Regions from separate parts of the Arthrobacter sp. Cza30 genome, predicted to be linked through region 1. Evidence: riboswitches for the same ligand, from Rfam matches in the RefSeq annotation. Region 1 holds a riboswitch; each other region holds the start of a gene.
What was found. A riboswitch is a leader RNA that binds a small molecule or an ion and turns the genes downstream of it on or off. The one in region 1 is predicted to bind S-adenosylmethionine.
Positions count from the first base shown of each region.

Region 2: another riboswitch for S-adenosylmethionine. It lies ahead of AC5RVZ_RS31245 (acyl-CoA dehydrogenase family protein); the one in region 1 lies ahead of AC5RVZ_RS23510 (bifunctional o-acetylhomoserine/o-acetylserine sulfhydrylase).
Region 3: another riboswitch for S-adenosylmethionine. It lies ahead of AC5RVZ_RS31260 (LLM class flavin-dependent oxidoreductase); the one in region 1 lies ahead of AC5RVZ_RS23510 (bifunctional o-acetylhomoserine/o-acetylserine sulfhydrylase).

Region 1 is NZ_JBNHGA010000007.1:128,546-145,465, reverse strand. Features, by position in the region: gene AC5RVZ_RS23515 (VOC family protein) at 1-632, opposite strand, end outside; SAM riboswitch class IV at 859-973, shown strand; gene AC5RVZ_RS23510 (bifunctional o-acetylhomoserine/o-acetylserine sulfhydrylase) at 1,041-2,366, shown strand; gene metX (homoserine O-acetyltransferase MetX) at 2,447-3,517, shown strand; gene AC5RVZ_RS23500 (winged helix DNA-binding domain-containing protein) at 3,613-4,776, opposite strand; gene AC5RVZ_RS23495 (SGNH/GDSL hydrolase family protein) at 4,789-5,622, opposite strand; gene AC5RVZ_RS23490 (alpha/beta fold hydrolase) at 5,786-6,850, shown strand; gene AC5RVZ_RS23485 (alpha/beta hydrolase) at 6,997-7,647, shown strand; gene AC5RVZ_RS23480 (RNA-binding S4 domain-containing protein) at 7,666-7,893, opposite strand; gene AC5RVZ_RS23475 (glycine--tRNA ligase) at 8,079-9,467, shown strand; gene AC5RVZ_RS23470 (GNAT family N-acetyltransferase) at 9,553-10,461, shown strand; gene AC5RVZ_RS23465 (YibE/F family protein) at 10,465-11,859, shown strand; gene AC5RVZ_RS23460 (HAD family hydrolase) at 11,929-12,597, shown strand; gene dusB (tRNA dihydrouridine synthase DusB) at 12,796-13,977, shown strand; gene AC5RVZ_RS23450 (deoxyguanosinetriphosphate triphosphohydrolase) at 13,970-15,265, shown strand; gene dnaG (DNA primase) at 15,374-16,920, shown strand, end outside.
Region 2 is NZ_JBNHGA010000014.1:70,488-73,949, forward strand. Features, by position in the region: gene AC5RVZ_RS31235 (alpha/beta hydrolase) at 1-1,018, shown strand, start outside; gene AC5RVZ_RS31240 (CoA-binding protein) at 1,131-1,547, shown strand; SAM riboswitch class IV at 1,637-1,751, shown strand; gene AC5RVZ_RS31245 (acyl-CoA dehydrogenase family protein) at 1,826-3,064, shown strand; gene AC5RVZ_RS31250 (acyl-CoA dehydrogenase family protein) at 3,294-3,462, shown strand, end outside.
Region 3 is NZ_JBNHGA010000014.1:74,551-78,012, forward strand. Features, by position in the region: gene AC5RVZ_RS31250 (acyl-CoA dehydrogenase family protein) at 1-487, shown strand, start outside; gene AC5RVZ_RS31255 (APC family permease) at 500-1,960, shown strand; SAM riboswitch class I at 2,050-2,139, shown strand; gene AC5RVZ_RS31260 (LLM class flavin-dependent oxidoreductase) at 2,229-3,462, shown strand, end outside.

The sequences.
Region 1 (16,920 bases):
ACGATCCCGTTGGCGGTTTCGAAGCGGACGGACAGGATGCCCGGCGTACCGTTCGGCGCCGACCATGCGACCTTGACGTCGTCCAGCAGGCCGTCGACCGGGGTGCCCAGCCAGTCCGCCACCCGGTCGGAAGAGCCGGCGATGGTCAGGCCGATCAGCTTGACCGTGGCGGGGCGGGCGTTGGACGGGTGCAGCGATTCGGTGCCGTCATCCCAGCGCAACATGTAGGGCACCTGCGGGTCGGCGATGAGGCCCTTGATCCCGATCTGCTGCCAGCTCAGTTCCTGCCCATCCGGGAACTTGCGGTTGCCGGGAACCGCGTGGCGGCCCAGCCGTTCTTCGAACGGGGTCAGGTCGTCGACCGCCACGCACCAGCCCATCCAGCCGCCGCCGGCTTCCGACCGCGCCCGCACTGCCTGGCCAAAGGGGGCTTTGTCGGAAGCGGGGTGGTCGAGCACCTCCACCACCTCCAGGTAATGGTGGCCGGTGAGGGGGAAGATCATATTGCGGGTGCCGAAGCGAGGGTGAACCCCGCCCTTGACGGCGTCGATGCCCAGGGCTTGGGCGATCCGCTCTGAGGTGGCAGCCAGACCGTCGGGTTCAGCAGCATAAGAAACATGGTCGAAGCGCATGGCATTATCTTGGCACTTTGTGAACCCGCTCTCGACTTAGGGTGACCTAAGTCACTCAGCTTGCGGCTCGTGCAAGGCGCGCCGTTCCCGGCAGCAATTCCGCCGTGCCCGACACGCCCCGGCAGCTTGACGTGCGGACGGTCGGACAGACCGCCCGGAGCTGGGTGCCCAGTCATAAGGTGTCATATTGTTGCGGCCGCCGGCCTGTCTGCGGAGACTGGAGGCAGGTCATGAGTGCCAGCGCAAAACCCCGGTTTGCTGGCCGGCAACCCTCCAACCGCGGTGGGGTGCCCCGGGTGAAGACCAGGCAGCCGCCACAAGGCGGTGCGCAAGCGCGGGTCACACCCGGGACAGACATGCCGGCACGGCCGGATCCCGGATGGCCCCTTCCAGTGAAGGAGTTGCACCATGTCCAATGCCGATTGGTCCTTTGAAACCCGTCAGATCCACGCAGGGCAGGAGCCGGACGCCGCCACGGGCGCCCGCGCACTGCCGATCTACCAGACCACCTCGTTCGTGTTCCCCAGCGCGCAGAGCGCGGCCGACCGGTTCGCCCTGTCCGAACTGGCGCCCATCTACACCAGGATCGGCAATCCCACCCAGGAAGCGGTCGAGACCCGGATCGCCAACCTGGAGGGCGGCGTCGGCGCCCTGCTGCTTGCTTCGGGCCAGGCCGCGTCGACGTTCTCTATCCTCAACCTGGCCGAGGCCGGCGACCATATCGTGGCCAGCCCCAGCCTGTACGGCGGCACCTACAACCTGCTGCGCACCACGCTGCCCAAGTTCGGCATCGAGGTCACCTTCGTCGAGGATCCGGACAACCTGCAGCAGTGGCGCGATGCCGTCAAGCCGAATACCAAGGCGTTCTTCGGCGAGGTCGTTTCCAACCCGCGCCAGGACGTGCTGGACCTGGAGTCGGTCAGCGCCATAGCCCACGAAAACGGCGTGCCGCTGATCGTGGACAACACCTTGTCTACCCCGTACCTGATCCGCCCGATCGAGTGGGGGGCCGACATCGTGCTCCACTCGGCCACCAAGTACCTCGGCGGCCACGGGACGGCGATCGGCGGCGTGATCGTTGATGCCGGAACGTTCGATTTCGCCGCCGACCCGGAGAAGTTCCCCGGGTTTAACACGCCGGACGACACCTACAACGGGCTGGTCTTCGCCCGCGACCTCGGCGTCAACGGCGCTTTGGGCGCCAACCTGGCCTACATCCTCAAGGCCCGGGTGCAGTTGCTGCGCGACCTGGGGTCCGCCATCTCGCCGTTCAATGCGTTCCTGATTGCCCAGGGGCTGGAGACGCTGAGCCTGCGCGTGGAGCGGCATGTGGCCAACGCGCAGAAGGTGGCCGAATTCCTGGAAGAGCACGACGACGTTGCCTCCGTCGCATACCTCGGCCTGCCCTCCAGCCCCTGGTACGAGCGCGGCCGCAAGTACGGCCCGAAGGGGACCGGCGCCATCGTCGCGTTCGAAATCAAGGGCGGCATCGAGGCCGGCAAGCGCTTTGTGGACGGCCTTGAACTGCACTCGCACGTGGCCAACCTGGGCGATGTGCGCTCGCTGGTGATCCACCCGGCGTCGACCACCCATGCCCAGCTCTCGGCCGCGGAGCGGGTCGCGGCCGGGGTGACCGACGGTCTGGTCCGCCTGTCGGTGGGCATCGAGAACGTCAACGACATCATTGCCGACCTGGAGGCCGGTTTCCGCGCCGCCAAGGGCGCGGACGACTAGGCAAGCAGGTAGAGCGCAGCGTGACGATAGTGCAACCGCAGGAACTGGTGGAACAGGCGACCGACGGCATCCTGCGCCGGATGCCGGTTGGTGCGCTGGAGTTGGAAGCCGGCGGCTATCTGCCCGAGGTGGTCCTCGGCTTTGAAACCTGGGGCACCTTGAATGCGGACGCGTCCAACGCCGTCCTGATTCAGCACGCCCTGACCGGCAGTACGCATGTGGCACGCGGCTACTCCGACGAGGACGGCTGGTGGGATGATCTCGTGGGCCCCGGTGCCACGATCGACACGGAGCGCTATTTCGTAGTGGCCGCCAACATGATTGGCGGCTGCTACGGTTCCACCGGTCCCTCGTCGCCGGCGCCGGACGGGACGCCGTGGGGGTCACGCTTCCCGTTCGTCACGATCCGCGATTCGGTCCGGGCCGAGGCACGGCTGGCCGACGCGCTGGGCATCCGGCGCTGGCACACGGTGCTCGGCGGGTCGATGGGCGGCGCCCGCGCGCTTGAATGGGCGGCGACGTTCCCGGAGCGCACCGCCCGGTGCGCCGTCCTGTCGTGCGGCGCCGCGAGCACCGCCGAGCAGATTGCCTTCGCGCAGGCGCAGGTCGCGGCCATCCGGCTGGACCCGCACTTCGCCGGCGGCGACTATTACGGGGGTCCCGCGCCCGAGGCGGGTCTGGGTATCGCCCGGCGCATCGCGCACATCAACTACCGCTCGGAGCCGGAGCTGGAGTACAGGTTCAGCCGCAAGCCGCAGGCGGAGGAGCAGCCGTACGGCGGCATCACGCCGTCCGCCCGTGGCCGCTATGCCGTGGAGAGCTACCTAGATTACCAGGCGGACAAGCTCGTCGCGCGCTTCGACGCCAACAGCTACATCCTGCTCACCGAGGCCCTCATCAGCCACGACGTTGCCCGGGGCCGGGGCTCGCTGGAGCAGTCGCTGGGCGGCCTCACCGACACGCAGTTCTTCGTCGCCGCGGTGGATTCCGATCGCCTGTACTTCCCGGAACAGTCGCGGCAGCTGGCCGAGGCGTTGCCCGGGGCAGTCAAGGTCCACACCATCGAAACGCCGCTGGGCCACGACGGTTTCCTGACCGATATCCACCAGCTGCACGAGGCCCTGACCGACGCGTTCTTCGCGCCCGCCTGACCTCCCGCCTGCGTGTCGGCGGCCCGAGTACGACGCCGGTGCGCGCCGTCCGCGCGGAGTCCCACCGCTGCGCCCTAGCAGGTAGAGCGGAGCGGTCAGGCCAGGTAGAGCGATACCGGCCGCCGCAGGAAGGCCGCGTAGCGCTCCACCGCGACGCCCACGGCCTGCCGCTCAGGCTCGGTGAAGACCCGCTGCGGTTTGAGCCGCAGCTCGGCGGAGCCGGGCCGGAGGACGTGTCTCCAGTTGCCGGCCATCCGTCCGTCCAGCAGCAGCACGTGGATCGGCACCTCGCCGCCCAACGCCGCCGGCGCACTGCCGCCCAGGTAGCCGCGGGTCTTGGTGTAACCCATGACGTATTCGTCGTAACACTGGATCAGGTCAGCCCGCGGGTGTCCGTCGTCCGCCGCAGCGACGCCGCCGATCGTCCCGGCGGCGGGGGAGTACCAGAGCTGTTGCCCCTCGGTTTCGAACCGTTCCAGTCCGTCACCGCCCCCGGATTCGAGGCCGCGCTTCAGGTCCGCCTGGGGCAGTTTGGACCAGTCGGAACAGTCCTTTAAGGTCGCCGGTCCGCGGCTGGTGAAGTAGCGCCCGGTCAGTTGGGCCAGCGCCGCGTCGCGGTCGAAGTCCGCGCCCAGCGGCGGCACCCGCTCGTCGAAGGCCGCGTACGTCTGCTGCACGGCGCCGGACGCGGCCGTCCGCGGAGGCCCGTTCACCAGCACCCGGTCCATTTCGGCATGGAACACCAGATGCCCCAGCCGCTGCCCGCGCAGCGTCGCTCCGTTCAGCCTCGCGCCGTCGTCCTTGAGCAGCGCCGCTTGGGCGAGCCGGGCGGCGAGCTCGTCCCGGGTCAGGTGCCGGCCTCCGGCGACGGCCGCGGCCAGCACGTCGTTGCTGCGCGCCACCGTTGCCTCATCCAGGCCCAGCTGCCGGTCCCGGCCCTTGTTCCCTGCCTTGAGGCGGGGGCCGGAGAGCAGCATCAGCCAGCGCAGGTCCTCGGCGGCCACAAAGTGCCAGGTGGGCCGCAGGACATGCGTGCGCAGGATGCGCCCGCCGACGATCGCCGCATCCACCTCCGCAGCGTTGTCCCGTGCAGGTCCGCCGCAGCGCTGGGCCAGCGACCAGCGGGCATAGGCATATTCCTGGGACTGGAAGGCTAGCAGCCAGCGCAAGGCGGCGGCGGCGTCGTCCCCGGGGCTGTCCCACAGCCGCTGTGCCCGCAGCCGGTGACGGCGGATCTCCTGGGGACTCGGCTGCCGCACCGGCTGCTCCTGTTACCCGGCGGCGCCGGGAGGCATGCCCGGACCGAAGAAGGGGTCGGCGGCCGGCCGCTTGGGCAGGATCCCGTCGCCGGAGGACTGTTGACGGACCCGGCGCAGGACCCACGGGACCAGGTGCTGGCGTGCCCACACCAGGTCCTCGGTGCGGGCGGTGCGCCAGTTCTTGGGCGGCAGCGGTTTGGGCGCCTCGGGCTGCAGCGAATGCTCCACGTTGAGGGCGTCCAGGACCATGGCGGCGATGGTGTGGTGCCCCAGCGGGGAGAAATGCAGCCTGTCCGGTGCCCACATCTGCGGTGCCTTCAGCTGGCGCAGCGCCCACATGTCGGCCACGACGGCGTTATGGCGGGCCGCCACCGTGCGCAGGTTCTCGTTGTAGATGGCGGCCTTGCCGCGGACACTGCCGATGACGGGCGTATCGCCGATGTCGGGCGCGGTAAACAGGACGATGGTGGCTCCCGACGCTGCCAGCCGCGTGACGGCGCGATCGAACTTCTCGGCCAAGGCGTCCGGGTCGCCTCCCGGCCGGATCACATCATTGCCGCCCGCGCAGATCGAGATGAGGTCCGGCTGCAGGGCCAGGGCCGGTTCGACCTGTTCATCGATGATCTGCTGCAGCAGACGGCCGCGGATCGCGAGGTTGGCATAGGCGAAGTCATGGTGGCCGCGGGCGAGTTCCTCGGCCACGCGGTCGGCCCATCCGCGGTGTCCGCCCGGGCTCCCGGGGTCCGGGTCGCCGATGCCTTCAGTGAACGAATCACCCAGGGCCACGAAACGGCTCCAGGGATGGCGGGCCGCGGCGACGGACGCTTGTGTTTCGGAAAGGGACAAGTTACTCACAGGTACATTGTCCCAAGAAGCCGCGGGGGACGCACAGGCAGGCGTGACCTAATACCTGAATCACGTTTCAGAAAGTAATGGTCAGCGCCCGATTTCCCCGCTACTGTGTGCTTGACGCGGCCAACGGCGGCCGCCTCGACCTCGAGGAGCTGAGATGGAATTGCTGGCGGGAATCGTGGCGCGGCGCGTGCCGACGGAGCGGCTGACGGTGAACATCCTCGAGCGCGACGGCGACCGGCCCGACGGCATCCCGGTGGTTTTGGTGCATGGGAATGTTTCCTCCGCGCTGTTCTGGCAGGAGGCGATGCAGGCGCTGCCGGCCGACTACCGCGTGCTCGCGGTGGACCTGCGGGGTTTCGGCCGCACGGACCCGGCGCCGGTGGACGCCGGCCGCGGGCTGCGTGACTTTTCCGACGACCTTCAGGCCACGTTGGACACCCTGCAACTGGGCCCCTTGCACCTGGTCGGCTGGAGCATGGGCGGCGGCGTGGCGATGCAATACGCGCTGGAGCGTCCGGTCCGCAGCCTGACGCTGCAGGCTCCGGTCTCGCCGTACGGGTTCGGCGGGACGGCGGGACCGGAGGGACGGAGGCTCACCGAGGATGACGCCGGCACCGGTGGCGGGGGAGCCAACCCCGACTTCGTGGCGCGGTTGCAAGCCGGGGACACCAGTGACGACGCGCCTGCCTCGCCGCTGTCGGTGTACCGCTCGACCTATGTGCACGCCGGGTTCCAATCGCCCTACGAACGCATTTGGGTCGAATCGATGCTCAGCACCAAGACCGGCCCCGACAACTATCCGGGCGATTCCGTCCCCTCGCCGAACTGGCCCGGCTTCGCTCCCGGACGCAGGGGGGTGCTGAACACGATGGCGCCGGGGGTCTTCGACGCCAGCGGCATTTTCGACCTGGCAGACAAGCCGGACATCCTCTGGATCCACGGCGACAGCGATGCGATCGTCTCCGATGCTTCATTCTTCGACCTGAACTGCCTCGGAAAGGCCGGCCTGGTGCCCGGCTGGCCGGGGGAGGACGCGGCCCCGCTGCAGCCGATGGTCGCGCAGACCCGGGCGGTGCTGGAAAAGTATGCGGCCAACGGCGGGCGCTTCACCGAGGTGCTGCTCGAAAACTGCGGACATTCGCCGCACGTGGAGTATCCGGAACGGTTCGTCGCCGAGCTGACGGCGCACATCGAAGCAAGCGGTTCGTCGCCGAGCTGACGGCGCACCTCGAACGGAGCGGCGGGGCCGGGTAGCCCGCAGCGGCAGGGTTCCGAGCACCGGGCCGCTGCCCGGGGTTGGGAGATCCGACACCTTAAGAAGCTTTAACTTTCAAGCAATGGTCTTTTTGTGCCATCATGGAACGCATGACTGAAACTGCTTATCAGCCCGTCGTTGCCTGGTCCAAACCCGAACAGGAGCGGGCGGGGACGCCCCTGCTGGTGCTCTTCCACGGCTACGGATCCCACGAGCAGGACCTGATGGGCCTGGTGCCCGGGCTGCCGGAGGAATTCACCGTGGCGGCGGTGCGCGCGCCGGTGGCGATGGGACCCGGCTTTACCTGGTTCCCCCTGATGCACGAGCCGGACTTTTCCGTGGACAAGGTCACGAAGGCCGTCAGTGACGTGGTGTCCTGGCTGGACGGAGTCAAGGACCAGCACAGCAGCGTTTCGGTGCTGGGCTTTTCCATGGGCATGGCGGTAGCCACCTCGGTGCTGCGGCACCGCCCGGAGGAAATTGCCGCAGTGGTCGGCCTGTCCGGATTCGCCGTGCCGGCAGCGGGCAACGATTTCTTCCGCGACGATGCGGTCAAGGCGATCCAACCCCCGCTCTTCTGGGGCCGGGACCAGGCGGACCAGGTCATCACCCCGGACAAGATCGAGTTCACCCACGCCTGGACGAACGAGCATGTGGACCTGACCAAGGTCCTCTACCCCGGCATCGGCCACGGCATCAACGCCCAGGAACTGGCGCATGTGAAGGAGTTCCTGACCTACAAGGTGCTGCAGGGGAAGTAGCAAACGGCCCCGTGCGGGTCAGCCGCGGCTGACCCGCACCGTGTGGCCGTTGCAGCTGACCGTATCCCCGGCGTGCAGCTGCCGGCCGCGGCGCGTTTCGATGTCGCCGTTGACCTGGACCAGTCCGTTCTCGACGAACTCCTTGGCCTGGATCCCGTCGTCGGCCAGGTTGGCCAGCTTCAGCAGCTGGCCCAGCCGGATCATTTCGTCGCGGATCGGCACGTCATGCATTTCGTCGGAAGCCATGGAACCATCATGCCTGATGCCTGCCGATGGATCCGCGCGGTTCGGGTTCGGGTTCCCGTTTTCGGTAGGCTAACGTTGTAGCTTCGCTATGCGCCGATCCGTACCTGCAGCAGCCGGGCGGATCTGTGCCATGACAACCCTCGGACCGCACCCAGCGGCCCTGGAGAGATACGGAGAACCACCTCATGGCAGCAGCCAAATCAGCCCTCGATTCGATCATTTCGCTGGCCAAGCGCCGCGGCTTCGTGTTCCAGGCTGGTGAGATTTACGGTGGATCCCGCTCCGCATGGGACTACGGGCCGCTCGGCGTCGAGCTGAAGGAAAACATCAAGCGCCAGTGGTGGCAGACGATGGTCCGCGGCCGCGACGACGTGGTCGGACTGGATTCGTCGGTCATTCTGCCGCGCCAGGTCTGGGAAGCGTCCGGCCACGTGGACGTCTTTTCCGACCCGCTGGTGGAGTGCCTCAACTGTCACAAGCGCTACCGCGCCGACCACCTCGAAGAAGAGTACGAGGAGAAAAAGGGCCGCGCCCCGGAAAACGGGCTGAAGGACGTCGCCTGCGTCAACTGCGGCACCAAGGGCGAGTGGACCGAACCCCAGGAATTCTCCGGCCTGCTCAAGACCTTCCTGGGCCCGGTCGCCCAGGAAGAAGGCATGCACTACCTGCGCCCGGAGACCGCGCAGGGCATCTTCGTGAACTTCAACAATGTCCTGACCACCTCGCGGAAGAAGCCGCCGTTTGGCATCGGCCAGATCGGCAAGAGCTTCCGCAATGAGATCACCCCGGGCAACTTCATCTTCCGCACCCGCGAGTTCGAGCAGATGGAGATGGAATTCTTCGTGGAGCCCGGGACGGACGAAGAGTGGCACCGGTACTGGATCGACGCCCGGCTGCAGTGGTACGTGGACCTGGGCATCAAACGCGACAACCTCCGCCTCTTCGAGCACCCGCTGGACAAGCTGAGCCATTACTCCAAGGGCACCACCGACGTCGAATACCGCTTCGGCTTCCAGGGCTCGGAGTGGGGCGAGCTGGAAGGCATCGCCAACCGGACGGACTTTGACCTGTCCACCCACTCCAAGCATTCCGGCACCGACCTGAGCTACTTCAACCAGGCCACCAACGAGCGCTACACCCCGTACGTGATCGAGCCGGCCGCCGGGCTCACGCGGTCCTTCATGGCCTTTTTGGTGGACGCTTATACCGAGGACGAGGCGCCGAACGCCAAGGGCGGCGTGGACAAGCGCACGGTGCTGCGGCTGGACCCGCGCTTGGCCCCGGTCAAGGCCGCCGTGCTGCCGCTGTCCCGCAACGAGGACCTCTCGCCCAAGGCCAAGGAGCTGGGGGAGGCGCTGCGCAAGACCTGGAACATCGACTTCGACGACGCCGGTGCCATCGGCCGCCGCTACCGCCGCCAGGACGAGATCGGCACGCCGTTCTGCATCACGGTGGACTTCGACACGCTCGAGGACCAGGCGGTGACCATCCGTGAACGCGACTCGATGGCGCAGGAACGGGTCTCCCTGGACAAGGTCGAAGGATATCTGGCAGCCCGCCTGATCGGAGCCTGACCCGGCCGCGGACCGTGCGTCCGCGGCCGCTGCGGCAACCGTCCGGCCGCCCGACCAGGGCAGCGCACCCCCCTAAAGGAGAACCATGGCCCAGCTGACCTACCGTGACTGGCGCGAGGACGATGACCTGGCCCTGCTGGAGATCTGGGGCGACCCGGAAACCGGCCAGGCCGGTCACTTCCGTGCCATGCTCCGCCCGTCCGCCGACCAGCCGTGGTCGCGGTGCATCGTGGCCGAGGACCAGGGGATAGCCGTTGCCGCCGGCACGGTCTACGAGACCAGCCTGCATCCGGACCGGCTGTGGGTGTACGTCGAGGTTGCCCGCGACCACCGCGGCGCCGGGGTTGCCCGTGACCTGCTGGCACGGCTCCGCGCCGAGGCCGAGCACGCGCCGTCGGGCGTGCGGAAGCTGCGGGCGAAGGTGGAGCCGGACACCCCCGGCGCCGCCTTCGCCCGGGCCGCCGGCCTGGCCCAGATCCAGAGTTCGCGCGTGGTGCTGGTCTCGCCCGGCGCGCTGCCGCTGCCGGACCTCGGGGAGACCGGTCCGCAGCTGGAGGAGGCAGCCACCGGGTCGGTGGAACTGACCCGGGCCGTGGCCGACTTCTACAACTCGGTGCACGTGTGGGACCGGGCGGACATGACCGTGGGACGTGCCCAGCAGATGCTGCTCAGCGAGAGCGCGGGGGCCGGCGGCGCGGTGGTGCTGCGCAGCGCGCCCAAGTCCGACGGCGGAACCATCCAGGCCTTCGCCGTCAGCTACACGCACGAGCGCACGGATGCCCCGGCCGACGTGCTGATGGGATACGACACCGCGCTGCCGGCCGAGGACGCCCAGGCCGCGGTGCGGGCGCTGCTGGCCATGCTGGTGGCGCAGTACCCGGTGCAGCTGGAGGTGGACGACTCGATGACTGCAGTGCTGGCCGTCCTGCAGCCGCTGCTGGACTCCGGTCTCGCGCGCCAGTTGGGTCCGGAAACCTCCATCGTCAGCGACTGACGGATGGGGCACAGCCACAGTCACGGAACCTCCACGCCCGGAGCCGCCGCCCTCGCCGCCCGGCGGCGAGCCAACCTGCTCCTGGCGGCCATCCTGCTGCCGGTCACCGTCCTGACCCTGGTGGGCATGATCCTGCTCTGGCCCTCCGGGGACGGAGCAGGAGCCAACGTCCCCGATCCCTATGCCGCGGCGCCCGGGGTGACCTTCGACGTCGGCACCGTGCAGCGGGTGGAGCTGGAAGACTGCCCCACCTCGCAGGCGGCGGTGGACGCCGGCATGGAGGCGCAGGAGTGCCTGGTCGCCTACACCCAGCCCGACGCCGGCGGCTCACCGCTGCCCGTGGAGATCACGCCGGAGATCGCGGCCTCGCGCGGCGTCGAGGCCGGCGACACCATCCGCTACCTGAATCTTTCCGGCGTCATGGGCGGGCAGGAGGGGGCCTACGTCTTCGTGGACTTCGTGCGCAGCGTCCCCATGGTGCTGCTGGCCGTGCTCTACGCCCTGGTCGTGGTGGCCGTGGCCCGCTGGCGCGGCTTCCGCGCGATGCTGGGGCTGGCGGGCGGTTTCCTGGTCCTGGCGCAGTTCATCCTGCCGGGCCTCATGGAAGGCAAGCCGCCGCTGCTGCTGGCGCTGATCGGCTCGGTCGTCATCATGGTGGGGGTGCTCTACTTCGCGCACGGATTCTCGGCCCGCACGTCCACCGCGTTGCTGGGCACCCTGTTCGGCCTCGGCGTGACCGCCCTGCTGGCGGCCTGGGCCACCGACGCCGCCTACCTGACCGGCGTGGACGACGACTACACCTACCAGCTGATCAACCTGGGCGGCAGCCTCTCCGTCTCCGGGCTGATCATGTGCGGGCTGATCATCTCCGGCCTGGGCGTGCTCAACGATGTCACCATCACCCAGTCCTCCGCGGTGTGGGAGATGTACGAACTGGCTCCCGGTGCCTCTGCCAGGCGCCTGTTCACCGGGGCCATGCGCGTGGGACGGGACCACATCGCCTCCACCGTCTACACCATTGCCTTCGCCTACGCCGGCGCGTCCCTTCCGGTACTGATCCTGGTGTCGCTGCACGACCGGCCGCTGTTCGCCACGTTGACCAGCGGGGAACTGGCCGAGGAGATTGTGCGCACCCTGGTCGGATCCATCGGCCTGGTCCTGGCTATCCCGATCACCACGTTGATCGCGGTGCTGGTGGTCAAGGCCACCGGCATCCGCGGCCCGGCGGCGGCGGGGGAGCGGTCAGGCCCCCGGCACCTCATGGCCGGAGCCGCAGCGGATGCTGACGCGGGGGTACGGGGGCCCGGAGCGGCCGCCGCGGCCGCCGACGCCGGGGTGCGGGACCCCGGGGCGGAAGCCCCGGCCGGCCACGGCAGGCCCGGCGACCCGAGCGGCTAGACTGCACACAGTGGCGCCGCGCCCGCGCAGGTGCCGAAAGAACCATCACCGTCGTCGGGAGGAGTGCTCATGAAGGGCGTGCTGTTTGACGTGGACGGGACGCTGGTGGACTCGAACTACCTGCACGTGCTGGCCTGGTGGCAGGCCTTCCGGCAGGCGGGTCTCGACGTCCCGATGGCAGCCATCCACCGTTGCGTGGGAATGGGCGGCGGCAGGCTCATCGCGCAGCTGCTCGACGAGGACCGCGACCAGTCCCGGGACGAGGACCTCAAGGCCGCCCACGGAACCGTCTTCTCCACCTTTTGGCCGGCCCTGCGCCGCTTCGACGGTGCCCGTGAGCTCGTGCGCCGGTCCGCCGAGGAGGGTTTCGCCGTCGTGCTGGCCTCTTCCGCCGAGGGAACGGAGCTGGAAGTGCTGCGCCGCGTGATCGACGCCGACGGGTCCATCACCGCCGCCACCAGCTCCGCGGACGCGGAGAACAGCAAGCCGGCGCCGGACATCCTGCAAGCGGCCCTGGACGCGGCGGGCCTGCAGCCCGCAGACACCGTTTTCGTGGGCGACGCCGTGTGGGATGTCCAGGCAGCGGGAGACCTCGGGATCCCGTGCATCGGCCTCGAATGCGGCGGGACCCCCGCTGCGACCCTGCTCCACGCCGGCGCGGCAGAGGTATACCGGGACCCGCAGGACCTGCTCGAACACTTCACGGACAGCGCCCTCGGCGGCTTGCTGCGCGCCTGAGGGCCGCCGGATGGCGGGCGGCCTGCTGCGCGCCTGACGGCTTGCTGCGCGCCTGGCGGCCGGCGCGCGGCCGGGCTGTCCCGCGGACGCGAACAAACCCCGGCGGCTGGGAGGGACGGCGGCGAAGCGGACCGGGCCGTAAGTCCACAGGCGGGGGTGCCGGCGGACGGATTTGCCCGGTTTTGAGAGAATGGTGGGGTGACACTTACCGCTGCCCCCGAATCGGCCGCCAAGCTCGAGCTTCCGCCGCTCAAACTCGGCCCGATAACCGTCGACACCCCGGTGGTGCTGGCACCCATGGCCGGCATCACCAACAAGGCGTTCCGCCGGCTCTGCCGCCAGTACGGCGGCGGCCTGTATGTGGCGGAAATGGTCACGTCCCGCGCGCTGGTCGAACGCAACCGGGAGTCCATGCGGATCATCTCGCACGATGAGGACGAGGACGTGCGGTCCGTCCAGCTCTACGGCGTGGATCCCAAGACCGTCGGCGCCGCCGTCCGGCTGCTGGTGGAGGAAGACCGCGCCGACCACATCGACCTGAACTTCGGCTGCCCGGTGCCGAAGGTCACCCGCCGCGGCGGCGGCTCGGCGCTGCCCTGGAAAACCGAACTGTTTACCGCGATCATCCAGGCCGCGACCCGCGAGGCCGCCAAGGGCGACGTGCCGCTGACCATCAAAATGCGCAAGGGAATCGACGACGAGCACCTGACCTTCATCGAGGCCGGCAAGATCGCCCGCGACGCCGGGGTTGCGGCCGTGGCACTGCACGGCCGCACTGCCAGCCAGTTCTACTCGGGCAAGGCCGACTGGAACGCGATCGCCGAACTGCGGGAAGCCCTGCCGGACATCCCGGTGCTGGGCAACGGAGACATCTGGAGCGCCGAGGATGCGGTGCGGATGGTGCACCAAACGGGAGTGGACGGCGTCGTCGTCGGCCGTGGTTGCCAAGGCCGGCCGTGGCTGTTCGGTGACCTGCAGGCCGCCTTCGAAGGAACCGACAGGCGCTTCCGCCCCGGGTTGAAGGACGTCGCGGACAGCTTCTACCGGCATGCCGAGCTGCTGGTGGATTACTTCGAGGACGAGGGCAAGGCCCTGCGGGATATCCGCAAGCACGTGGCCTGGTACTTCAAGGGATACTCGGTGGGCGGAGAGCTGCGTGCCGCGCTGGCCCAGGTGCCTACCCTCGGGGTGCTGCGCGAACTGCTGGCCGAACTGGATGCCGACGCTCCCTACCCTGGGGCGGACGCCGAAGGCCCGCGCGGCCGGGCCGGTTCGCCCAAACGCACGGCGCTGCCCGACGGCTGGCTGTCCAGCCGGGAGCTGAACGCGGATCACAAGGCCATGATCGCCGCCGCTGAACTGGACGTCTCCGGTGGCTGAGGTACGCACCGGGCGCCCGGCCCCGCCCACGCCGGGCTACACGGAGTTCGACCAGGAGCGCTGGTACACGGAGGAGCCGAAGAGCACCTACCGCACGCAGTTCGAACGCGACCGGGCCCGGGTCCTGCACTCGTCGGCCCTGCGGCGGCTGGGCGCCAAGACCCAGGTGGTGTCCCCGGACACGGACGACTTCGTGCGGACGCGGCTGACGCACAGCCTGGAGGTGGCGCAGGTCGGCCGCGAACTGGGTCGTACCCTGGGCTGCGACCCGGACGTGGTGGATGCCGCCTGCCTGTCCCACGACCTGGGCCATCCCCCGTTCGGCCACAACGGGGAGACCGCGCTGAACGCCGCGGCCCACGCCATCGGCGGTTTCGAAGGCAACGCCCAGACACTTCGGCTGCTGACCCGGCTGGAGCCCAAGATCCTGCGCCCGGACGGATCGCCGGCCGGGCTGAACCTGACCCGGGCCAGCCTGGACGCGGCCTGCAAATACCCGTGGTCCGCCGACGACGCGCCGGTGATCCACGGCAAGCGCACCAGCAAGTTCGGCGCCTACGAAGACGACCTTCCCGTGTTCAACTGGCTGCGCGAAGGCGCCGCGGAGCGCCGGTCCTGCCTGGAGGCCCAGGTGATGGACCTCGCCGACGACATCTCCTACTCCGTGCACGACGTCGAAGACGCCATCGTGGCCGGACGCATCCAGCTCAAGTGGCTGGACAGCGCCGACACCCGCAGCAGGGTCATCGGCTACACCCAGCAGTGGTACCTGCCCTCCAGTGACGCCCAGGAAGTGGACGAGGCGCTCATCCGGCTGGAGCGCTCCGGCGTCTGGGTGCGCGAGGCCGACGGCAGCCGCAAGGCAATGGCCGCGCTGAAAGACATGACCAGCCAGCTGATCGGCCGCTTCTGCTCAAGCGCGATGGAAGCCACCCGCTCCATCTACGGCCCGCAGCAGCTGACCCGCTACGGAGCGGAGCTGGTGGTGCCGCAGGAAACCGCCACCGAGATCGCCGTGATGAAGGGCCTGGCCACCACATTCGTGATGACCGCGGACCTGCGCCAGCCGGTCTACGAACACCAGCAGGAGATCCTGCACGACCTGGTCAGCGAGCTCCATGCCACGGGGGAGAAGCATCTGGAGGAACCCTTCGCCTCGGATTGGCGGGATGCGGACGACGACGGCGGCCGCCTTCGCGTGGTCATTGACCAGATCGCCTCGCTCACCGATGTCTCCGCCCTGGCGCTGCACGAACGCCTGATGGGGTCCCACCGCACCCTCCTGTGAGGTTGCGGGCCCCGCAGCTTCCCTCCACAGGCGGCTGCGCGCGGCGCCTCCTGCACAAGCCGCCGGCGGTTCCGCCGTCGATTTGGCACGGCTGCATACCATGGGACTATGGCCGGACTCATTAAGCGTGAAGACATCGATGAAGTCCGCCAGCGTACCGACATCAAGGAAGTCATCGACGGCTACGTCACGTTGAAGTCGGCCGGCATCGGTTCATTCAAGGGCCTGTGCCCCTTCCATGACGAGCGGTCGCCGTCGTTCCACGTCCGTCCGCAGGTGGGCACCTACCATTGCTTCGGCTGCGGCGAGGGCGGCGACGTCATCTCCTTCGTGCAGAAGATGGATCACACCACGTTCAGCGAGACCGTGGAGAAACTCGCCCACCGGATCAATTACACGCTCCGGTACGAAGACGGCGGCACCGGCCCCCGCCGGGAGGACGTGGGCAAGCGGCAGCGGCTGCTGGACGCACACAAGGTTGCCGCGGAGTTCTTCCGGGAGCAGCTCCAGAGCCCGGGTGCCGCGACGGCTCGGGAGTTTCTCTCCGGACGTGGCTTCGACCAGGCCGCCGCGGAACAGTTCGCCGTGGGCTATGCCCCGCAGGGCTGGGACGGCCTGCTCAAGCACCTGACCGGCCGCGGCTTCACCCAGGACGAGTTGCGCATGACCGGCATGTTCTCCGGCGGATCGGACGGCTCCGACGGCAGGAACAGCCGGATCTATGACCGTTTCCGCGGCCGGCTCATCTGGCCCATCCGCGACCTGACCGGCGCGACCATAGGATTTGGTGCCCGCAAGCTCTTCGAGGACGATCAGGGGCCCAAATACCTCAATACGCCGGAGACGGCGCTCTACAAGAAGTCGCAGGTCCTGTACGGCATCGACCTAGCCAAACGGGACATCGCCCGCAACCGCCAACTGGTGGTCGTGGAGGGCTACACGGACGTAATGGCGTGCCACCTTTCGGGCATCCGGACGGCCGTGGCGACGTGCGGCACATCCTTCGGCACCGACCACATCAAGATTGCGCGGCGCCTGCTCTCCGACGACGGGACCGGCGGCGAGGTCATCTTCACCTTCGACGGCGACGAGGCGGGCCAAAAGGCCGCGCTGCGGGCCTTCGAGGAAGACCAGCGCTTCGTCGCCCAGACCTACGTAGCCGTCGAGCCGAGCGGCGCGGATCCGTGCGACCTGCGTTTGAGCCACGGCGAGGGTGCGGTGCGCGAGTTGATCAGCTCCCGCCGTCCGCTGTTCGAGTTCGCGATCAAGGCCACCTTGAAGAAGTTCAACCTGGACACAGTTGAAGGAAGGGTCCAGGCCCTGCGTGCCGCTGCACCGGTGGTTGCCGAGATCAGGGACCCCGCCATGCGACCCGGCTACTCGCGTGAACTCGCCGGCTGGCTGGGCATGGACATCGAAGACGTCACCCGCGCGGTGGCCGGGGCCGCCAAACGGGGACAGGAATCCGGGACCCGGGCGGCGGGCCGCGAGCGGGGCCAGCAGGACCGCGGGCAGGAATCGAACCGCGGCAACCAGCAGCCGCCCGGACCCTACCGGCGCGGCGGCGGTCAGCAGGGCCGGGACGCATGGAATCCGGGAAATCCTCCCCCCCGGCAACAGGACGGCCAGCCTGCCTACGGGCACGCCGCGCAGCA
Region 2 (3,462 bases), on a different contig from region 1:
CGCCGAGGATGTTGCGGCCCGGATCCGTGCCGCCGCCGGCCTGCCCGCCGGTCAGGCGTTCACCGAAGAAGTGGTCAGCTTTCCGTCCGGGACCGTTCAGTTGGCGGGAACCTGGGCCGAACCGGCCGGAACGGTCCGCGGCGCCGCGCTGATCCTGCCCGGCTCGGGCCCGATCGACCGCAATGCCGATCACAAACGGATGCCGTTGGGCATCAGCCGTGACCTGGCGACGGCGCTTGCCGGCCACGGAATCGCGTCTCTGCGCTACGACAAGCGCGGTACCGGCGCCTCGGAAGGAATCTTCTGGGCGGCCGGTTTCCGTCAGAACACCGACGACGCCGCAGCCGCCCTCCGCTGGATGGCCGACCAGAAGGCCGCGGGCGTGCCGGTGTTCCTGGTCGGCCACAGCGAAGGTAGCTACCACGCGGCGGCCCTGGCGGCAGATCCCGGCACACGGGTGGATGGGGCTGTGCTGCTTTCGGCCTCGGCACAGACGGGCTTCGAGACAGGCAGATGGCAGACAGCCCAGATCAGCGACTCGCTGCCCGCCTTCCCGCGCTTGCTGCTGAAGCTCTTACGCCAGGACCTGGTCAAGATGCAGGCGAAATCGGTGGAAAAACTTCGCACCACCACCGAGGACGTGGTGCGCATGCAGGGCCGAAAGATCAACGCGCTCTGGCACCGGGAGTTCCTCGACTTCGACCCCGTTCCGAACTTGGAGCGCTTGCACATGCCGGTGCTGGCTGTCACGGGGGCCAAGGACGTGCAGGTGGACCCGGCCGACCTGGACATCATCGCGGCGACCGTTCCCGGCCCGGTGACCACGAGGAAAATCGAGGACCTGTCACACCTGCTGCGCCGCGACCCGAAGGCTCCGACCCTCTCCGACTACAAGCGCCAGATCCGCGAGCCCGTGGACGCTGAACTGCTGGAGCTGGTGGGACGTTGGATCTCCGAGCAGGCGGACTCGGCTTCCGGCGCGGCTGGAACGCCTGCCACCGGGCAGTTGGCTGGCTAGTCACCGGCTGCCCGGATGGCCCGGGCTGCCGGGGGAGGGGTTTATCCGCCTCTCGGTGATGCGGGGTGTGCGGGCGGTTCCGGTGCCGAAGAGTCGCAGGTAGGGTGGCGCCATGGCACACCAAAATGACCCCGAGGTCGTCTACCGGCTGCTGAGCACGCCGGGCCGCTGGGCCGTCGTCGGCCTGTCCACGAACCCGCACCGGGTGGCCATGCGCATCTCCCGGTACCTGATGGACCAACTGGACATGGAAGTCGTCCCCGTCAACCTGCAGGGCGACGACGTCCTCGGTCTGACCGGTTACCAAAAGCTCGGGGACATTCCCGGCGAGATCGACGTGGTGGACTGCTTCGTGAACTCGCAGAAGGTGGGCCCGGTGGTGGACCAGGCTATCGAAATCGGTGCCAAGGCGGTGTGGCTCCAACTGGGCGTGGTCGACGAAGCCGCCGCGGAACGGGCCAGGGCGGCGGGCCTGGACGTCGTCATGGATACCTGCCCAGCCATCGAGGCCCCGCGCCTCGGCCTCTAGGTCGGGCGCCCGTAACATTGCGCCGCGGAACGTCACGGCCTGTCACGTGCTTCCGTGCGCCGGATCGGCCCCGGCATACTCGACTCCGAGATCAAGAGTCCCAACGACAAGCTCTGGCTGGTTGGGCGGCAACCCTCTCCCGTAGCGGGGTGCCCCAGATGAGGATCCGGCCGCGCACAACACCGTGCCCGGCAAGTACGGCCCCCTCCGGGCTGCGTCCCCAACCGTGACGGTTGCTGCGCCGCGGCCCTGCGGGAGCCCCGCCTTGAGGAGCCGACATGACCGCCGTCGTGACCGAAAACAACCCGCAGACCCGCCGATCCCCGTGGACCGGACAGGCCACCGCCGAGGAACTGGCCCACTGGCAGCAGATAGCCGAAGGCGTTGCCGCCGCGCTGGCGCCGGACGTGCTGGAGCGCGACCGCCGCAACGCCGACCCACACGCCGAGGTGGAACTGCTGCGCAACTCCGGGCTGCTCAACCTGATCATCCCGGCCGCATGGGGCGGCGAGGGCGGGCACTGGGAAAGCGCGCTGCACGCCGTGCGCATCCTGGCCCGCACCGACGCGTCGATCGCGCAAATACTCGGTTACCACTACGCCAATCAGGGCGCGGTCGTCTTCTACGGTGATCCGCAGGTGCAGGAGCGCCTGCTCCGCCGCTCCGCACGGGGACGCTGGTCCTGGGGCGACTCCGTGAACCCGGTGGACCCGAATTTAGAACTGGTTCCCGACGGCGACGGCTACCGGCTGAATGGCACCAAGCACTTCTCCACCGGCGCCTCCGTCGGCGACGTCATCCTGGTCAACGCCGTGATCGCGGCCGGACTGCAGCAGGGCAAGTTCCTGGCCCTCGCGCTGGAGCATGACCGGACGGGGATCGGATACCTCGGGGACTGGGATGCGCTCGGCCAGCGGCTCTCGGCCAGTGGTTCGGTGAAGTACGACGGCGTGCAGGTCACCGCCGCGGACATCATCGGCGAGGTAGGGGAGGAGCCTTTCTCGACGCTGGTCACCCCCTACATCCAGCTGGCCTTCGGCAACCTCTACCTGGGCATCGCGCAGGGGGCGCTGGACCGCGGGCGCCGGATCACGCTGGCGCGCCGGAACTCCTGGTTCCTCAGCACGCAGGAGACCTATGCCCAGGATCCGCTGACACAGCGGGTTTACGGCGAGCTGGTCTCGCGGGTTGCCGCGGTGGAAGCCCTGGCCGACCGAACGAACGCCAGGTTCGACGCTGTTATTGCCGCCGGCGCGCAGCTGAGCGCGGAAGCCCGGGCGGACATCGCGCTCGAGATTGCGCGGCTCAAGGTTGTGTCCACCGAGGTGGGTGTGGACGTGGCGAACCGCATCTTCGAGACCACTGGCTCGTCCTCCGCGAAAACCGAGGTCGGGCTGGACATCTTCTGGCGCAACATCCGCACCCACACGCTGCACGACCCGGTCGACTACAAGAAGGTCGAGGTCGGCGCCAACTACCTGCTCGGCGACGTCCAACCGATTTCGCTCTACACCTGAGCGGCGCAGCCCGCGCCTGCGGGTCACCTCCTGACCGTCCGCAGCCCGCGGGCCGGTCATGACTGCTGCGACTCGCAGGCTGCATCAGGGCTGCCCGAATCTGCGGTCACCACCGCTGCCCCCCGATCCGCAGGCCCCATCACCGCTGCCTTCAACCCGGGCCCCATCACCGCTGCCCTCAACCGGGCCCCATCTCGCGCCCACGCGCCGAACCCCCAGGAGAACCACCATGACTGAAACCATCGACAACCTCGCCACGGCCTTCGACGCCGCGGCCGCCAAATACCGCCCGATCTTCGCGCGCATCGCCGCCGGGGCGTTGAGCCGCGAGCTCACCCGCGAACTGCCGTTTGACCAGATCGGCTGGCTGAAGGACGCCGGCTTCGGCGCCGCCCGGA
Region 3 (3,462 bases), on a different contig from region 1:
CAAGCGGGTGTTCGGCCACGGAAACGCCCCGTTGGTTCGGCACGACGCGCAGGTCCTGCAAGTGGTCGGCGAAATCAGCGCCACGGCCTACGCCGCGAAGGCAACCACGCTCGGCGTTGCCCGCAGCCTGGACCGCGTCTTCGCCTCGCGGCAGTCAGACGGCGACGCCGAGAAGGCGGCCAACATCGCCGTCGAACTGGAATCGGGTCGTGCGCAGATTGTGCTCAGCGCCTTGGTCCCGGACGCCGCGGGCGCCCTCTTCAATGCGCTCGGTGCCTCCTCGACCAGCACAGACAAGGCGCTGGACCGGCACTGGCGCAACGCCCGCACCGTGGCGACGCACAACCCGTTTATCTATAAGTCCCGGATCGTCGGCGACTGGGAAGTCAACGCCACCGAACCCCCCTTCGTCTGGACGATTGGCGAGGCCAACGCCGACGCCGAACGCCAGTCAGTCAGCCCCGCCGCCCGTTCCGCGGCCGTCTAGGAAGAGGCCACAATGTCCGTATCCACCAATAACCCGACCCTCGCAAAGCCCGAGGCTGTGGCCGGCGCGACCGGCGTTCCGCGGCTCTCCGGCCGGCTGGGCGTCGCCAGCATCGTGCTCATCGTGCTGGCCGCCGCGTCGCCACTGGGCGTCATCGGCGGAACCGTCCCTCTGGCCATCGTCAGCGGCAACGGCGCTGGCCTTCCCTTCATCTACCTGCTGGCCATGGCCATCCTGCTGTTGTTTGCCGTCGGCTTCACCACCATGACACCGCACGTGCCAACGGCCGGCGCGTTCTTCAGCTACGTCGACAAAGGCCTCGGCCGCAGGGCGGGCCTGGGGGCGGCCTTCGTGGCTCTGCTCTCCTACCTCGCGCTGGAAGCCGGCGTCTACGGCCTGCTGGCGCCGGCCGTCGACGAAGTGGTCCGCGCCTACGGCGGGCCGGCACTGCCATGGTGGGCATGGGCCGCTGCCGCCCTGGCCGCCGTCGCCTGGCTGGGCCACCGGAACATCGAGCTCTCCGGCAAGGTGCTGGGGGTACTGCTGGTCGCCGAGGTGCTGATCGTGCTGGTCCTTGACGCTGCCGTAATTTTTGGCGGCGGCGGTCGGGAGGGCCTGTCCACCGGGTTCGTCACCCCGTCCACCGTGCTGTCCGGGGCGCCCGGCATCGCGCTGTTGTTCGCCATCCTGAGTTTCATTGGCTTCGAGGCGACCGCCGTGTTCCGCGACGAGGCACGCGACCCGGACAAGACGATCCCGCGCGCCACCTATGTAGCCCTCATCGTGGTGGGCGGCTTCTACGCGCTCTCCAGCTGGCTGCTGATCAGCGTGTGGGGCGACGAGGGCATCGTCCAAAAGGCCACGGACGCGCCCGGCACCTTGCTCTCGGAGACTACGGCGCTCTACCTCGGCACCGCGGGCAGCCACGTCATCCAGGTACTGCTGGCCAGCAGCCTGTTCGCCTGCATCCTGTCCCTGCACAACATCAGCTCACGCTATTTCTTCCAGATCGCCGGACAAGGCATTTTCCCCGCCAAGCTGGCCGGCACGCACACCCGGCACCACTCGCCACATCTGGCCTCGGCCGCTTCGACCGGAGTGGTTGCCCTGTTCCTGCTGACAGCCGCCGTCGCCGGCTGGGACCCGATCGTGCAGTTCTACACCTGGTTTGCCGGTTTCGCTTCCCTGGGCGTGGTGGTGCTGATGACGCTCACAAGCATCGCGGTGCTGGTCTTCTTCCGGAGAAAGGGTGCGCCGGCCCGCGACTGGAAGCGCTCCGTCGCCCCGGCGCTCGGACTGATCGGGCTGTTGGGAATCCTGGGCCTGATCCTGCAGAACCTCCCCACCCTGGTCGGCAACAGTGTGCCGCTGGCCATCGCCGTCGTCGTCCTGATTCTTGTCTGCCTAGGGGCGGGAGCGGTGGCGGGATGGAAGCGGCCGCAGGCCAAAGCCGGCTCCGCCCCGGCGTCGTAATTTTTACCCGGCGTCACGCGCCGTAATTCTTACCTCGCGTGACGGCGAACATTTCCCTCCGGGACGCCCCCGGGTGTCCAATGGAGGGGTACCCATCCAGAGCGGCCGAGAGACCTGGCTTGTTGACGCCGCAGCAACCCCCTCCCTGAGGAAGGTGCTACCGCCAGGACCGATGGAGAAGCTCGATCTCTCGTTGGTCTTCCGTTGGGCACTCGCATGCCCAACGGAGGACCGGCGCGGGCTCTTCTCATCAGAAAAGGAGCCTGACATGACCGTAAACCCGCAGCCCAACCCCCGGCGCCAGATTCGTTTCAACGCCTTCGACATGAACTGCGTGGGCCACCAGTCGCCCGGACTGTGGCGCCACCCGCAGGACAAGTCCGCCAACTACAACACCATCGGCTACTGGACCCACCTGGCCAAGGTGCTGGAAAAGGGCCTCTTCGACGGCCTGTTCATCGCCGACGTGCTCGGCACCTACGACGTCTTCGGGTCCTCCAACGAGACCACGCTGCGCGCCGGCACCCAGGTCCCGGTGAATGATCCGTTCATGCTGGTCTCGGCGATGGCCGCGGTGACCGAGAACCTCGGCTTCGGCGTCACCGCCGGCACCGCCTACGAGCACCCGTACCCGTTCGCCCGCCGCCTGGCCACGCTGGACCACCTGACCAACGGGCGGGTCGGCTGGAACGTGGTCACCGGTTACCTGCCCTCGGCGGCGCGCAACATGGGCCAAGAAGACCAGCTGGAGCACGACGAGCGCTACAACCACGCGGACGAATACCTCGAGGTCATCTACAAGCTGCTCGAGGGCTCGTGGGAGGACGACGCCGTGGTCAAGGACGTCGAGACCGGCGTCTTCACCGACCCGGCCAAGGTCCACGAGATCCGGCACGAGGGCAAGTACTTCAAGGTTCCCGGCATCGCGATCACCGAGCCGAGCCCGCAGCGCACCCCGGTCATCTTCCAGGCCGGGGCCTCCAAGCGCGGCACCGAGTTCGCCGCCGGGAACGCCGAGGCGGTGTTCGTGACCTGCCCGACCAAGGAGATGCTCGCGGCGTCGGTGAAGAAGATCCGCGACGCCGTGGAAGCGGCGGGCCGCGACCGCTACGACGTACGCATCTACGCGATGCAGACCGTTGTGACCGGACCGGACACCGCCACCGCGCAGGCCAAGTTCGAGGACTACAAGTCCTACGCGGACATCAACGGCGCGCTGGCGCTGATCTCCGGCTGGATGGGCGTTGACCTCTCCACCTACGGCCCGGACGACGTGATCGGCGAAAACGTGAAGTCCAATGCCATCCAGTCCTCGGTGGAGACCTTCCAGAAGGCTTCCGGCGACAGCGGCAAGCCGTGGACCATCCGCCAGCTGGCCGAATGGGTCGGCGTCGGCGGCTTCGGCCCGATCACCGTCGGTTCCGGCGGTGAGGTGGCCGCCAAGCTAATGGAGTGGGTCGACGAGACCGACGTGGACGGGTTCAACCTGGCCTACGCGATCA